Regions from separate parts of the Streptomyces sp. NPDC002536 genome, predicted to be linked through region 2. Evidence: riboswitches for the same ligand, from Rfam matches in the RefSeq annotation. Region 2 holds a riboswitch; the other holds the start of a gene.
The links. A riboswitch is a leader RNA that binds a small molecule or an ion and turns the genes downstream of it on or off. The one in region 2 is predicted to bind glycine.
Positions count from the first base shown of each region.

Region 1 (7,151 bases), on a different contig from region 2:
AGAACAGCCTCGGGCTGCGCGCCGGCAGCGGACCCGGTGGTCTCGATCGGTGCTGTCATCGTTGCAGGGACCCCTCTCGGCCGGTTCCGTCCGGCCCGACGCCCGCCACCGAAGTGGCTGGTTCACATCACTGGTGCAGGAGGTGCGCAGTGTGGAGCGATGGTGCGGGGTGGTGCGGAAACATCACGCGGAGCAGGTCGTACACAGGACCGAACGTCCCTGTGAAGCGGGAGTCTTCAATGTGTCCGCGATCACTCGCCAGACCTGGCCCTCAATGGATGCGCAACCGTGATGTGCGTAGGGAGGTTCCGTTATACGGACAGACCGGTCCCGACAGCGGAACGGCAACCGGCCACGAGGCGTGGCGAGTTCGGAGTTCAGTACGCCCCGGCCTGCCAGCCGTGCTGCGGCGGGTAGCCGTAACCGGACACCGGGGAGGGCGCGACGGGGGCCGGGGTGCCGCCGCCGTAGGCGTCGCGGTCGTAGAAGGGATGGGCGTTGGCACGCATCCACATCGCGACGGGGTCGTACTCGTCCGCGAGGGAGACCGTCGACACCGGCAGCCCGTCCGGCACCACGCCGATCGACTGCTGCATCATCAGGCGCACCGACTCCACGGCGGCCCGGGAGGTGTCGTACAGGTCGAGGCCGATCGCCAGGTACGCGGCGCCCAGCGCGGGCTGCACCCAGGCGCGGCGCAGCGCCCGCACGACGGGGGTGCTGCGGGCGTTCTGCGCCAGCAGCGCGTAGAACTGCGGGATGTCGGCGGCGGGTTCGCTCAGCCGCAGCGGGCCGGCCGGCAGCCGGTCCAGGCCGCCGGTGATCCGGCGCAGGTCCAGCCAGGGGATGCCGACACCGCCGCCGGGCGCATGGGGGTTGAGCCACAGACCCCAGCGGTCGGGGTAGAGCGCGGCGGCGACGGACCGGCCGGAGACGACCTCGTGGGCCCGGTTCCAGCCGCTGGCGGCGAGCTCCTGGGCAGAGGTCACACAGGGCGCGTAGCCGAGGCCGTCGACCTCCATGTTCCCGTACTGGGCGTCGGGCGAGCCGGCCTGACCGTGCCACAGCAGCATCCACACCCGGCCCTCGGCCACGGACCGCAGCAGCGCCTCATAGGTGTCGTACCGCCCGGGCGCCACCTGGCGCAGCACCTGCTCCACGCCGCTCTCCGCGCCCGCGCTCACCTGGTCCGCCTCTTCTCTCGGCACGGGGAGCGCGGCCGCGCTCCCCGTGTTGGTCGTCCAACCAGCTTACGAGCCCGCGGCGGCGGACACGGGTGCTGTCACAGGTCACGGTCGTAGAACGGACGCACCCGACCGCGCATCCAGTCGCCGACCGGGTCCTGGGCGACGTCGAGGAAGACCAGCTGGACGGGCCAGGGCACGGGCGCCGAAGCCAGCGCGCGGCCGACGGCCGCCATGGCGGCCTCCCGGCTGCCCGGATCGGGAAGGTCCAGTTCGACCCCCACGAAGAGGGCCGGATCCGCACCCTCGATGCTGGCCAGGGCGCGCCGGGCGGTCCGGACCGGGCCGGCCGCGGCGAACTCCAGCCCGGCGGCGGCGAGGAAGGCCGTGGGCTCCTGCTGCCAGTCCGGCTCGAAGAGCCGGACACGGCCGCCGGTGGCGTCGCCGTCCAGCGCCGTGCGGCCGGCCCGGCACAGCTCGGCCACGGCGGGCGGGGGCAGCGGCACGGCGACGGTGCCCTCCGGGTTGACGACGATCCCGACCTGCGGCGGCAGACCGCGGGCGAACTCGACGGCGGGCGCCACGGCGAAGCCGGTGCGGTCGCCGACGACGCGGCGGAACTCCTGCTCGGAGCTGAACACCGGGACGAACGCGGCACCGTCGAGCTCCAGCGCGGGGATGTCGAGATCCGGGCTGTCGGGACCGCCGCCGTTGGGCAGCGGGATCCACACGCTGCTGCGCACGAGCACCTCGACGATCCGGGGCCCGGCCCCGGCCGCCCCGACCGAAACGGCGAGCACCGCTTCGAGCTCGTTGGCGGGCCAGTCGTAAGGGTGCTGCTCAGGGATGCTCATGTCGTCCAACCACCGTGTCGTCAAAGGCGCGCAGGGGAACCTTAACGGCTGCGCCCGGGCTTGGCCGGTACGGGGCCGTCGTCGACTGCGGGCCGTGGTGGTTGCTCGCGCAGTTCCCCGCGCCCCTGACGGGGCGGGGCCGGCTAGCCGAAAGTGATCACGCGGACCGTGTCCGCGGCCTCGCGGTCCAGGACCGCCACCGACACCACACCCCGCGGGAGGCGCCCGGCCGCGGCCCCGGCCACCAGCCGCCCCATGGATCGCCGGTGCCGCGCGAACACCCGCCGCGACACGCAACGCCCCCGCCGTATCTGCCCCTCCAGCGCCACCGCCGGCTCGACGACCAACAGCAGCAGGTGCAGCGCACCCCCGCGCCGCCGCACGCCCCGTGCCAGCCAGCGCCGCACCAGGCCCACCCGCCCGCTGTCGTGCACCACCACGCTCCCGCCCGCCCGCAGGGCACCCCGCAGCGCCGCGAAGTGCAGCACCCGCGCCACGGGCCGGTAGAGCCCGTACGGCAGCCGGCCCGGCAGCCGCCGCTCCAGCCGGAGCCGGACGTCCTGCGAGTCCACGCACCGCACCGGCGCGCCCGCGGCGTCCAGCGGGGCCACCGCCCGGCGGATCAGCGTCGTCTTCCCGCTGCCGGGCAGCCCGGAGACGACCAGCAGGTCGCCGGCCGGGTACCGCAGGTCGACCACCTCCGCCATGGCACCTCCCACCAGCCGATACCCGTCGAACGTAAAGGAAAGGTAATCCAATTCACGGGGCTGCACCTGGTCCATCGCACGCCCGTACGTGCAATGATGTGCGCGCCGACGCACGACCGGCACGTCCAACTGCATACCGGCCGCTCGAATCCGTGCGGGAGAGTCCCGGGCACCGCCCCGGGCGCCGAAGGAGCAAGTTCCTCCCTTGAATCTCTCAGGCCCCGATACCGCATGGGCGAGGCAGATCTGAAAAGCGGGCCGCCCGTGCGGCGGCCCCACCCAAGGTGCAAGCCGGGGGGAGTCTCCCGGTGAACCTCTCAGGTTCCGATGACAGATGGGGAGGACGTCCTCACTGCCATGCCTGGGAGCCCCACATGACCGTTGCCCCTCGCCGAACGGCCCTCGACGCGACGCACCGCGCGCTCGGCGCCACCATGACCGACTTCGCGGGCTGGGACATGCCCCTGCGCTACGGCAGCGAGCGCGACGAGCACCTCGCCGTGCGCACCCGTGCCGGTCTGTTCGACCTCTCCCACATGGGCGAGATCACCCTCACCGGCCCGCAGGCCGGCGCCGCCCTGGACCACGCGCTGGTCGGCAACATCTCCGCGCTGGCGGTCGGCCGGGCGCGGTACACCATGATCTGCAACGCCGAGGGCGGCATCCTGGACGACCTGATCGTCTACCGCCTGGGCGAGCACGAGTACATGGTCGTCGCCAACGCCTCGAACGCGCAGACCGTGCTGGACGCGCTCACCGAGCGCGCCGCCGGTTTCGACACCGAGGTCCGCGACGACCGCGAGAACTACGCGCTGATCGCCGTCCAGGGCCCCGCCTCCCCCGGGATCCTAAAGTCCGTCACCGATGCCGACCTCGACGGGCTGAAGTACTACGCCGGCCTGCCGGGCACGGTCGCGGGCGTGCCCGCGCTCATCGCGCGCACCGGCTACACCGGCGAGGACGGCTTCGAGCTGTTCGTCGCGCCCGCCGACGCGGAGAAGCTGTGGCAGGCCCTGACCGAGGCGGGCGCCGCGGCCGGCCTGGTGCCGTGCGGCCTCTCGTGCCGCGACACGCTCCGCCTGGAGGCCGGCATGCCGCTGTACGGGCACGAGCTGACCACCGCCACCACGCCGTTCGACGCCGGACTCGGCCGAGTGGTCAAGTTTGACAAGCAGGGCGACTTCGTCGGCCGCGAGGCGCTGCAGGCCGCCGCCGAGCGCGCCGAGACCGCCCCGCCGCGCAAGCTGGTCGGCCTGGTGGCCGCCGGCCGCCGCGTGCCGCGTGCCGGGTACCCGGTCGTCGCGGGCGGCGAGGTCGTCGGCGAGGTCACCTCGGGCGCCCCCTCCCCCACCCTCGGCAAGCCGATCGCCATCGCCTACGTGGACGCGGCGCACGCGGCGCCCGGCACCGAGGGCGTGGCCGTGGACATCCGTGGCAGCCATGAGACGTACGAGGTCGTCGCGCTTCCGTTCTACAAGCGGGAACGATGAGAAAAACGAGCAGGAAGGGCTGATCCCCGGCCCCTCCCGTCTCACCTGTCAAGACCCGTTGCACAACCACCCACGCGCATCCAGGAGAATCTAGTCATGAGCAACCCCCAGCAGCTGCGCTTCAGCAAGGAGCACGAGTGGCTGTCGGCCGTCGACGAGAACGGCGTGGCGACGGTCGGTATCACCGAGTTCGCGGCCAACGCGCTCGGTGACGTGGTCTACGCCCAGCTCCCTGCGGTGGGCGACACGGTCACCGCGGGCGAGACCTGCGGCGAGCTGGAGTCGACCAAGTCGGTCAGCGACCTGTACGCCCCGGTGAACGGCGAGGTCGTCGAGGCCAACCAGGACGTCGTGGACGACCCCGCGCTGGTGAACTCCGCCCCGTTCGAGGGCGGCTGGCTGTTCAAGGTGAAGCTCGCGGACGAGCCGGCGGACCTGCTGACCGCCGACGAGTACACGGCCTTCACCGCAGGCTGACCCCCCGCTCCTCCTCCAGCCCAGGAAGTCCAGGAAGAACTCATGTCGCTTCTGAACAGCTCCCTCCATGAGCTCGACCCCGACGTCGCCGCCGCCGTCGACGCCGAACTCCACCGCCAGCAGTCCACCCTCGAGATGATCGCCTCGGAGAACTTCGCTCCGGTCGCGGTCATGGAGGCCCAGGGCTCGGTCCTCACCAACAAGTACGCCGAGGGCTACCCGGGCCGTCGCTACTACGGCGGCTGCGAGCACGTCGACGTCGTCGAGCAGATCGCCATCGACCGGATCAAGGCGCTCTTCGGGGCCGAGCACGCGAACGTGCAGCCGCACTCCGGCGCGCAGGCCAATGCCGCCGCGATGTTCGCCCTGCTCTCCCCCGGCGACACCATCCTGGGTCTGAACCTCGCCCACGGCGGGCACCTGACCCACGGCATGAAGATCAACTTCTCCGGCAAGCTCTACAACGTGGTCGCCTACCACGTCGACGAGCAGACCAACCTGGTGGACATGGAGGAGGTCGAGCGCCTCGCCAAGGAGCACCGCCCGAAGCTGATCGTGGCCGGCTGGTCCGCCTACCCGCGCCAGCTGGACTTCGCGGCCTTCCGCCGGATCGCCGACGAGGTCGGCGCGTACCTGATGGTCGACATGGCCCACTTCGCGGGCCTCGTCGCCGCCGGTCTGCACCCGAACCCGGTGCCGCACGCGCACGTCGTCACCACGACCACGCACAAGACCCTGGGCGGTCCGCGCGGTGGTGTGATCCTCTCCACGGCCGAGCTGGCCAAGAAGATCAACTCGGCGGTGTTCCCCGGTCAGCAGGGCGGTCCGCTGGAGCACGTGATCGCCGCCAAGGCGGTGTCCTTCAAGGTCGCGGCGACCGAGGAGTTCAAGGACCGCCAGCGCCGCACCCTGGAGGGCGCGAAGATCCTGGCCGAGCGCCTCGTCCAGGACGACGTGACGGCGGAGGGCGTCTCCGTCCTGTCCGGCGGCACGGACGTGCACCTGGTCCTGGTGGACCTGCGCCACTCCGAGCTGGACGGCCAGCAGGCCGAGGACCGCCTCCACGAGGTCGGCATCACGGTCAACCGCAACGCGATCCCGAACGACCCGCGCCCCCCGATGGTCACCTCGGGCCTGCGGATCGGCACTCCGGCGCTGGCCACGCGCGGCTTCCAGGCGGAGGACTTCCGCGAGGTGGCGGACGTCATCGCCGAAGCGCTGAAGCCGGGCTACGATGCGCAGGCCCTGCGGGCCCGCGTCACCGCGCTCGCCGCGAAGCACCCGCTGTACCCCGGGCTGAAGTAACCCGTCAGCTCCCGCTTTACCCGCCGGTAAGGGGCACCAGGGCACACTGAAAGGTGGACCCGGTGCCCCGCGCCGTGTGACACCCCCCGCCCGCAATACCGCGTACCACCGAGTACCACCGACCAGAGGAGCAGCCACCGTGGCCATCTCCGTTTTCGATCTCTTCTCGATCGGCATAGGCCCGTCCAGCTCCCACACGGTCGGCCCGATGCGTGCGGCACGGATGTTCGTCGGCCGTCTGAAGAACGAGGGCCTGCTCGCCCACACCGTCTCCGTGCGGGCCGAGCTCTTCGGCTCCCTCGGCGCCACCGGCCACGGCCACGGCACCCCCAAGGCCGTCCTGCTGGGCCTGGAGGGCCACTCCCCGCGCACCGTCGACGTGGAGATCGCCGACGACGAGGTGGAGCGCATCCGCACCACCAAGCGCCTCAAGCTCCTCGGCACCGAGATCGGCTCGGCCCACGAGATCGACTTCGACGAGTCCACCCAGCTGATCCTGCACCGCCGCCGCGCCCTGCCGTACCACGCCAACGGCATGACGCTCTTCGCCTACGACGAGGCCGGTGCACCGCTGCTGGAGAAGACCTACTACTCGGTCGGCGGCGGCTTCGTCGTCGACGAGGACGCGGTGGGCCAGGACCGCATCGTCCTGGACGACACCGTCCTGAAGTACCCCTTCCGCACCGGCGACGAGCTGCTGCGGCTCTCCCGCGAGACGGGCCTGTCGATCTCCGCCCTGATGCTGGAGAACGAGAAGGCCTGGCGCACCGAGGACGAGATCCGCGAGGGCCTGCTGGAGATCTGGCGCGTGATGCAGTCCTGCGTCGCGCGCGGCATGTCCCGCGAGGGCATCCTGCCGGGCGGCCTCAAGGTCCGCCGCCGCGCCGCCGGCTCCGCGCGCCAGCTGCGCGCCGAGGGCGACCCGCAGGCCCGCGCGATGGAGTGGATCACCGTCTACGCCATGGCGGTCAACGAGGAGAACGCCGCGGGCGGCCGCGTCGTCACCGCTCCCACCAACGGTGCCGCCGGCATCATCCCGGCCGTCCTGCACTACTACATGAACTTCGTGCCCGGCGCGGATGAGGACGGGATCGTCCGCTTCCTCCTCGCCGCGGGCGCGATCGGCATGCTCTT
Region 1 covers NZ_JBSFWU010000121.1:4,956-12,106, reverse strand. The annotation lists gene ACWD4B_RS30765 (ABC transporter permease) at 1-59, opposite strand, end outside; gene ACWD4B_RS30760 (enhanced serine sensitivity protein SseB C-terminal domain-containing protein) at 378-1,184, opposite strand; gene ACWD4B_RS30755 (enhanced serine sensitivity protein SseB) at 1,283-2,038, opposite strand; gene ACWD4B_RS30750 (AAA family ATPase) at 2,182-2,745, opposite strand; glycine riboswitch at 2,891-2,985, shown strand; gene gcvT (glycine cleavage system aminomethyltransferase GcvT) at 3,120-4,235, shown strand; gene gcvH (glycine cleavage system protein GcvH) at 4,332-4,712, shown strand; gene glyA (serine hydroxymethyltransferase) at 4,755-6,017, shown strand; gene ACWD4B_RS30730 (L-serine ammonia-lyase) at 6,157-7,151, shown strand, end outside.
Region 1: it holds a riboswitch for glycine, as region 2 does, so the genes downstream of both, gcvT (glycine cleavage system aminomethyltransferase GcvT) here and gcvP (aminomethyl-transferring glycine dehydrogenase) in region 2, are expected to answer to the same signal.

Region 2 (7,151 bases):
CGGGTGTCGGTGGACTGGACGAACAGCGGCGGCCGCGACTCGCGCCACAGCTCCCGGCCGAAGAGGAAGGGGGAGTTGGCGCCGACGGCGATCTGTGCGGCGGCGACGGCCTGCGCCGCGTTCCACACCGCGGCGAACCGGCCGGGAGTCACCTGCAGGTGCAACTGCACGGAGGTGCAGGCGGCTTCGGTGACGATCGACCCGGCCGTGCAGGTGAGCCGCTCGATTCCGTCGATGTCGATGGTGAAGTACTCGCCGCGGGCGGCCAGGATCTGCTCGTTGAGCAGGGAGTACCGGTCGGCCGCGGAAAGATTGGCGGAGACCGCGTGCCGGCGGGTGAGAGTCGGAAGAATACCGATCATCACGATTCCGGAATCGAGCTCCATGGCCCTGCGGTCGGCATAGGCGAGGCCGGTGCGCAGCTCCTCGGCAAGCTGATCGAGAACCCGGCCGGACAGCCGGTGCGGCACAATATTCACTTCCAGGTTGAACTGTCCGAGTTCGGTCTGGAAATCCCGGCTCGCGATCCGCTCGAGCACCTCGGCATTCATCATGCTCGGCATGCCGTCGGAGCCCGCGAGATTCAGCTCGATCTCCAGCCCCATGAGATTCCGGGGCCGGTCAAACCGCTTCTCCTCCAGCAGTCTCGCCAACGCTTCCAGGCACTGTCGGAGCTTGTCCCGGTGGCGCTGCGGGTCGGCGGGGCCGAACCCCTCGGCCGCGACCTTCTCACCCATTCAAGCGTCCCTCCTCAAACGGGTCGCCCGCGGCGGCGCCGCCCTTGTCACGGTCGATGATGCCCAGCGGGACGATCGATAACGCCTCGCCGGAGCCGGATACCCGATAGGCTCTGCACCATGCGCACTCCGGCACATTCCGTCGGCATACGGGTGGTCGGCAGTTGCCCGGCAATGCGCTGGTGATAAACACCGACGAGATCCGGCCGACCACCGTCCGGGAAAAGCCCGAGGCCATGGGTGCGATATTGCGGCATAATCACCGAAACCACCCCGAAAAGAGGCCCTGATTTCCTCTTGCCGGAAATGCTGCGGACAGCTAGCCGAAACACTGCGTGAACACGTGTCGTATAAACTCCGGGGTGAGGCAGAGAGCAGGCGCCCCGGAAGCCGGTCCGGCCCCCCTCTGACCCCTTCTGACAGCGTCGTCGCACCTGCCCAGCACCCCCGCGTGTCTCCCGAAGCGAGAGGCGACCCCCATGCCGCTGCACGTCCCCCCTGCCCCCGCACCCGCCCTCCGCAGTGTCCGCGCGGCCCTCGGTTCCCCGACCGCCGTCCGTGCGGCACGCACCCCGTCGCTGAAGGCCGCACAGACGGCCCTCACCCCCGAACTGCCGCTGCCCGTCCACGTGCTGGAGCCGGTCGCGCCCCGCGGCGGGGCGCCCCGGTCCCGGCTGACGGGCTGGCGCTTCCTGATCCGGGGCGGCGGACGGGCGATCGCCGCGGCCGAGACCATGCTCACCCCGGACGGCTGGGCGTTCTCCCACTTCTTCGAGGGCCCCTACCTCGCCTCCACCGAACTGGCCCTGCACCAGGCGGAGGAGCTGACGTCGCCCTACCAGCCGAGGCTGCTGTCCGTTCCGGGGCTCTACATGCTCACCCTCTGGCTGCACGGCGACATCACGGCCGAGGCCTCGTCGGGCGTGCTCGCCCCGGGCGACCTGCTGGTGCCCCTCGCCCCCGCCCCGCCCGGCATCGCCGCCCACCGCCCGCACTGCGTCGCCGATCTGCTGCCCGTGCTCACCCTGCGGCTCACGCCGGCCCCGCTGCTGAAGACCTCCGCCTGACCGGCGCACCCGCCGCAGAAGTGCCCCGCGGGCCCACGGGCCACGGGGCACTGCGCCGTGCTCCCCCGACCGGGCTAGCCCACCGCGGCCATCGCGAACCCCCCGAAGGGACCGCCGTGTTGGCCGCAACCCCCCGCACGGGTGATGCGTCCTCACCCTGTGAGGAGCACCACAGGGAAATGCCTGCGGAATTCCGCTCACAGGGCAACACTGGGATCGACCGACGAATGCAACGGGGGGCGGCATGACCACCGCATCGAGCCGCAGGACAGTCACGACACCACAGCGAAAGATCCCTGCCATGTGCCAGCACCAGCCCACGTGCCCGTCAGCCGACTCCGCCGACCGGGAGGCCGCCCAGCTCGTGGCGCACTTCCCGGAACAGGGCTGGAGCCTGCTGTGCAACGGCGTCCTCTGCTTCGAGGACACCGGTGAGCTGCTGCCGGACGGGCAGATCATCGCCCCGCACCGGCCGCTCGGCGCCGACCACGTGGTGACGGCTGCCTAGCGCAGCACTACCCATCGCACCTGCACATGACACCCGGAAACACATAAGGGGCCGGCCCGGCGAAGATCGCCGAACCGGCCCCGACGCGCATCAGCCGCGCCGCACCGCCGTGTTGCTCAGCCCTCGTAGGCGTCGAGCGGCGGGCAGGAGCAGACGAGGTTGCGGTCGCCGTACGCACCGTCCACGCGGCGCACCGGCGGCCAGTACTTGTCGGCCGCCGTCACCCCGGCGGGGAAGGCCGCCTCCTCGCGGGTGTACGGGTGCTCCCAGGCACCGGTGACCGAGGCCGCGGTGTGCGGGGCGTTGCGCAGCGGGTTGTCGTCCTTGTCCCACTCGCCCGAGCCGACCTTCTCGATCTCGGCACGGATCTCGATCATGGCGTCGCAGAACCGGTCCAGCTCGACGAGGTCCTCGCTCTCCGTCGGCTCGATCATCAGCGTGCCGGCCACCGGGAAGGACATGGTCGGCGCGTGGAAGCCGTAGTCGATCAGGCGCTTGGCCACGTCGTCGACGCTCACGCCGGTCGCCTTGGTCAGCGGGCGCAGGTCCACGATGCACTCGTGCGCGACCAGGCCGGCCGGGCCGGTGTAGAGCACGGGGTAGTGCGGCTCCAGGCGCTTGGCGATGTAGTTGGCGCCCAGCACGGCCACCTGCGTGGCGCGCTTGAGGCCCTCGGCGCCCATCAGCCGTACGTATGCCCAGGAGATCGGCAGGATGCCGGCGGAGCCCCAGGGCGCGGCCGAGATCGGTCCGACGCCGGTGGCCGGACCGGCGGCCGGCTGCAGCGGGTGGTTGGGCAGGTAGGGGGCGAGGTGGGCGCGGACGGCCACCGGGCCGACGCCCGGACCGCCGCCGCCGTGCGGGATGCAGAAGGTCTTGTGCAGGTTCAGGTGCGAGACGTCGCCGCCGAACTCGCCCGGCCGGGCCAGGCCCACCAGGGCGTTGAGGTTCGCCCCGTCCACGTACACCTGGCCGCCGGCCTCGTGCACGGCCGCGCAGATATCCGCGACGTGCTCCTCGAAGACGCCGTGCGTGGACGGGTAGGTGATCATCAGCACGGCCAGCTCGGCGCGGTACTGCTCGATCTTGGCGCGCAGGTCCTGGACGTCGACCTCGCCGTCGTCGGCGGTCTTCACCACGACGACCTTCATGCCCGCCATCACCGCGCTGGCCGCGTTGGTGCCGTGCGCGGAGGAGGGGATGAGGCAGACGGTGCGCTGCGCGTCGCCGTTGGCGCGGTGGTAGGCGCGGACGGCCAGCAGGCCCGCGAGTTCGCCCTGGGAGCCCGCGTTGGGCTGGAGGGACACCTTGGCGTAGCCGGTGACCTCGGCGAGCCGCTCCTCGAGCTCGGTGATGAGCGTGAGGTAGCCCTCGGCCTGCTCGGCGGGCACGAAGGGGTGCAGCGCGCCGAACTCGGGCCAGGTGACCGGTTCCATCTCGGTGGTGGCGTTGAGCTTCATCGTGCACGAGCCGAGCGGGATCATGCCCCGGTCCAGGGCGTAGTCGCGGTCGGCGAGGCGGCGCAGGTAGCGCAGCATCGCCGTCTCGGAGCGGTGCTGGTGGAAGACCGGGTGCGTGAGGTACTCGTCGGTGCGCAGCAGGCTCTCGGGGAGGGTGTCCGCGGTGGCCGCGTCCAGCGCCTCGATGTCGGCCTCCACGCCGAACGCGGCCCACACGGAGGCCAGACGGTCCCGCGTGGTGGTCTCGTCGCAGGCGATGCCGACGTGGTCGGCGTCCGTCAGGCGCAGGTTGACGCCGCGCTCGCGGGCGGCGCCGACGACCTCGGCGGCGCGGCCGGGGACGCGCACGGTCAGGGTGTCGAAGTACGCGCCGTGCACGACCTCGACGCCCGCGGCCCGCAGGCCCTCGGCGAGGAGGACGGCGTAGCGGTGGGTGCGGCGCGCGATGGCGGCCAGGCCCTCGGGCCCGTGGTAGACCGCGTACATGCCGGCCATGACGGCCAGGAGCACCTGGGCGGTGCAGATGTTGCTGGTGGCCTTCTCGCGGCGGATGTGCTGCTCGCGGGTCTGCAGGGCCAGGCGGTAGGCCTTGTTGCCGTCGGCGTCGACGGAGACGCCGACCAGGCGGCCGGGGAGGCTGCGGGCGAACTTCTCGCGGACGGCCATGTATCCGGCGTGCGGGCCGCCGAAGCCCATGGGCACGCCGAAGCGCTGGGTGGTGCCGACGGCGATGTCGGCGCCGAGCTCGCCGGGCGGGGTGAGCAGGGTCAGGGCGAGCAGGTCGGCCGCGACGGTGACGACGGCGCCGAGCCCGTGGGCCTGCTCGATGACGGGGCGCAGATCGCGCACGGCACCGGAGGCGCCCGGGTACTGCAGCAGCACGCCGAAGACGCCGCGGCCGGCGATCTCCTCGGGGATGCCCGCCGACAGGTCCGCGACGACGACCTCGACGCCGGTCGGCTCGGCACGGGTCTCGATCACCGCGACGGTCTGCGGCAGGGCGTCCGCGTCGACGAGGAAGACCCCGTCCTTGACCTTGCCCATGCGCCGGGACAGCGCCATGGCCTCGGCCGCCGCGGTGCCCTCGTCGAGCAGGGAGGCGCCGGAGGTGGGCAGACCGGTCAGCTCGGCCACGACGGTCTGGAAGTTGAGCAGGGCCTCCAGCCGGCCCTGGGAGATCTCCGGCTGGTACGGCGTGTAGGCCGTGTACCAGGCGGGGTTCTCCATGACGTTGCGCAGGATCACCGGCGGGGTGAACGTGCCGTGGTAGCCGAGGCCGATCATGGGGGCGAGCACCTGGTTGCGGCTCGCGAGCGAGCGCAACTCGGCGAGGACCTCGGGCTCGGTGCGGGCGGCCGGGAGGCCCAGCGCCCCGGCGCTCTTGATCACTTCCGGGACGGCGGCGGCGGTGAGCTCGTCGAGGGAGCCGAAGCCGACCTGGGCGAGCATCTTGGCCCGCGCCCCGGGGTCGGGCCCTATGTGACGGTCCTCGAAGGGAGTGCCGCGCTCCAGGTCGGAGAGGGAGATGCGGTGGGCGGTCATCTGCGGAGGCCTCCTGGTCATTGCGACCTGCGAGGGGTACCACGGCGCGGGTACCCGGACGGCCTCCCCCTCTGTCATCGCAACCTGAGAGCTTCACCGGGCGGTGCAGTACCCGGCTTTCACCGTCGGTGAGGAAGGGCTCGGAGTACTGCCGGACCGGACCCGCCCTGCTTTCCAGAGTGGCCTCGTCCGTGCGGTACGGGGTGCCTGAGAGATTCCGGGGAGGATTTGCTCCTTCGGCGCCTCCGGGACCGCCCCTGGGGGCATCGGAGGACTCTCCCGCACAGGGTCTGCGGCCACTGGCCAGCCTACCAGCGAGAATTTGCCGACGGGAGCGCCCAAGTGGCCACTTCCCGCTTTGTGGCTTTTGGTTGGTGGCAGGTGCGCCAGGCGGGAGGAAACAGGAGGAAGGCCGTGCAGACGGACGTCGACCCCCGGAGCCTGATCGGCCGCAAGGCCTTCGACCGTGACGGCATGCGGATCGGCACGGTGGACGAGGTGTACCTCGACGACGCGACCGGCGAGCCGGAGTGGGCCGCCGTGCGCACCGGGCTGTTCAGCCGCGACGCCCTGGTGCCGCTGCAGCCGAGCCGGGCCGACGGCGAGGGGCTGCACGTCCCCTACGCGCGGGCCCTGATCAGGAGCGCCCCGGACATCGGCGCCGGCCGCCACCTCTCCCCCGAGCAGGAACTGCGGCTCTACCGGCACTACGGGCTCGCCATCCCCCCGGACGACGGTGCCTCCGGCGATTCCGGCGGCTGATCCTCCGCGGGCCGGACGAGCGGCAGCGGATCGGCGTGCTCCAGCGCCGGGTCGTCGACGGCGAACGTCCGCACCCTGCCGGGCCCTTCGGACCAGGGCTCCTCGAAGCGGACCGTGACCCGGCCGACGCCGCTGCCCTGGACCCAGCCGGCCCCGAACTCCGCGTGCCGCACGTCCAGCCCCGGCAGCCACTGGCGGGGCCGTGCCGCCTCCTCCGCGGCCTCCTCCTGCTCCCGCTCCGGCGCCTCCTCGCCCTCGGCCGTGCCGCCGGCCGCCTGGGCGAAGAGGTCCTCCTGGGTGTAGTCCGCGAGCCCGGAGACACCGACCCCCAGCAGCCGCACCCCGGCCGTGGTGTCCACCCCGTCCAGCAGCCGGGCGGCCGCCTCCCGCACGACCACGGGGTCGTCCGTCGGCCCGCGCAGCGTCTCCGAGCGCGTGAGGGTCGAGAAGTCGTAGCGCCGCACCTTGATGACCACAGTGCGCCCGCTGCGCCCGGCGCCGCGCAGCCGCCGCACGCAGCGGTCGGCGAGGCGGGCGAGCTCCAGCTGCACCCGGGTGCGATCGGTGAGGTCCTCGGCGAAGGTGTCCTCCACGGACACCGACTTGGCGTCCCGCTCCGCGACGACGGGCCGCTCGTCACCCCCGGTGGCCAGCACGTACAGCCCGCTGCCGTGGGCCTTGCCCAGCAGCCTCACCAGCTCGTCCTCACCGGCCTCGGCGATCTCGGCCACGGTGGTGATCCCGGCACGGCGCAACGTTTCGGCAGTGGCGGGGCCGACGCCCGGAATGACGCGCACCGACATCGGACCCAGGATCTCCTGCTCGGTGCCGGGCTCTATGCACACCAGGCCGTCGGGCTTCGCCTGCTCGGAGGCGATCTTCGCCATCATCTTGGACCCGGCGAGCCCCACCGACCCGCTGAGCCCCGTGGCCGCCCTGATGTCACGGCGCAGCCGCTCGCCCACGGCCCGCGCGGCGGCCGAGGAGGGCTCCACCCCACCCGCCTCCAGGTCCACGAAGGCCTCGTCCAGACTCAGCGGCTCCACCAGTGGCGACAGCTCGCCCAGCAGGCCCA
Region 2 covers NZ_JBSFWU010000088.1:17,512-24,662, forward strand. The annotation lists gene ACWD4B_RS26715 (glutamate--cysteine ligase) at 1-737, opposite strand, end outside; gene ACWD4B_RS26720 (hypothetical protein) at 730-975, opposite strand; gene ACWD4B_RS26725 (hypothetical protein) at 1,217-1,804, shown strand; gene ACWD4B_RS26730 (DUF5999 family protein) at 2,106-2,312, shown strand; gene gcvP (aminomethyl-transferring glycine dehydrogenase) at 2,429-5,314, opposite strand; glycine riboswitch at 5,499-5,606, opposite strand; gene ACWD4B_RS26740 (PRC-barrel domain-containing protein) at 5,729-6,076, shown strand; gene ACWD4B_RS26745 (DNA polymerase IV) at 6,022-7,151, opposite strand, start outside.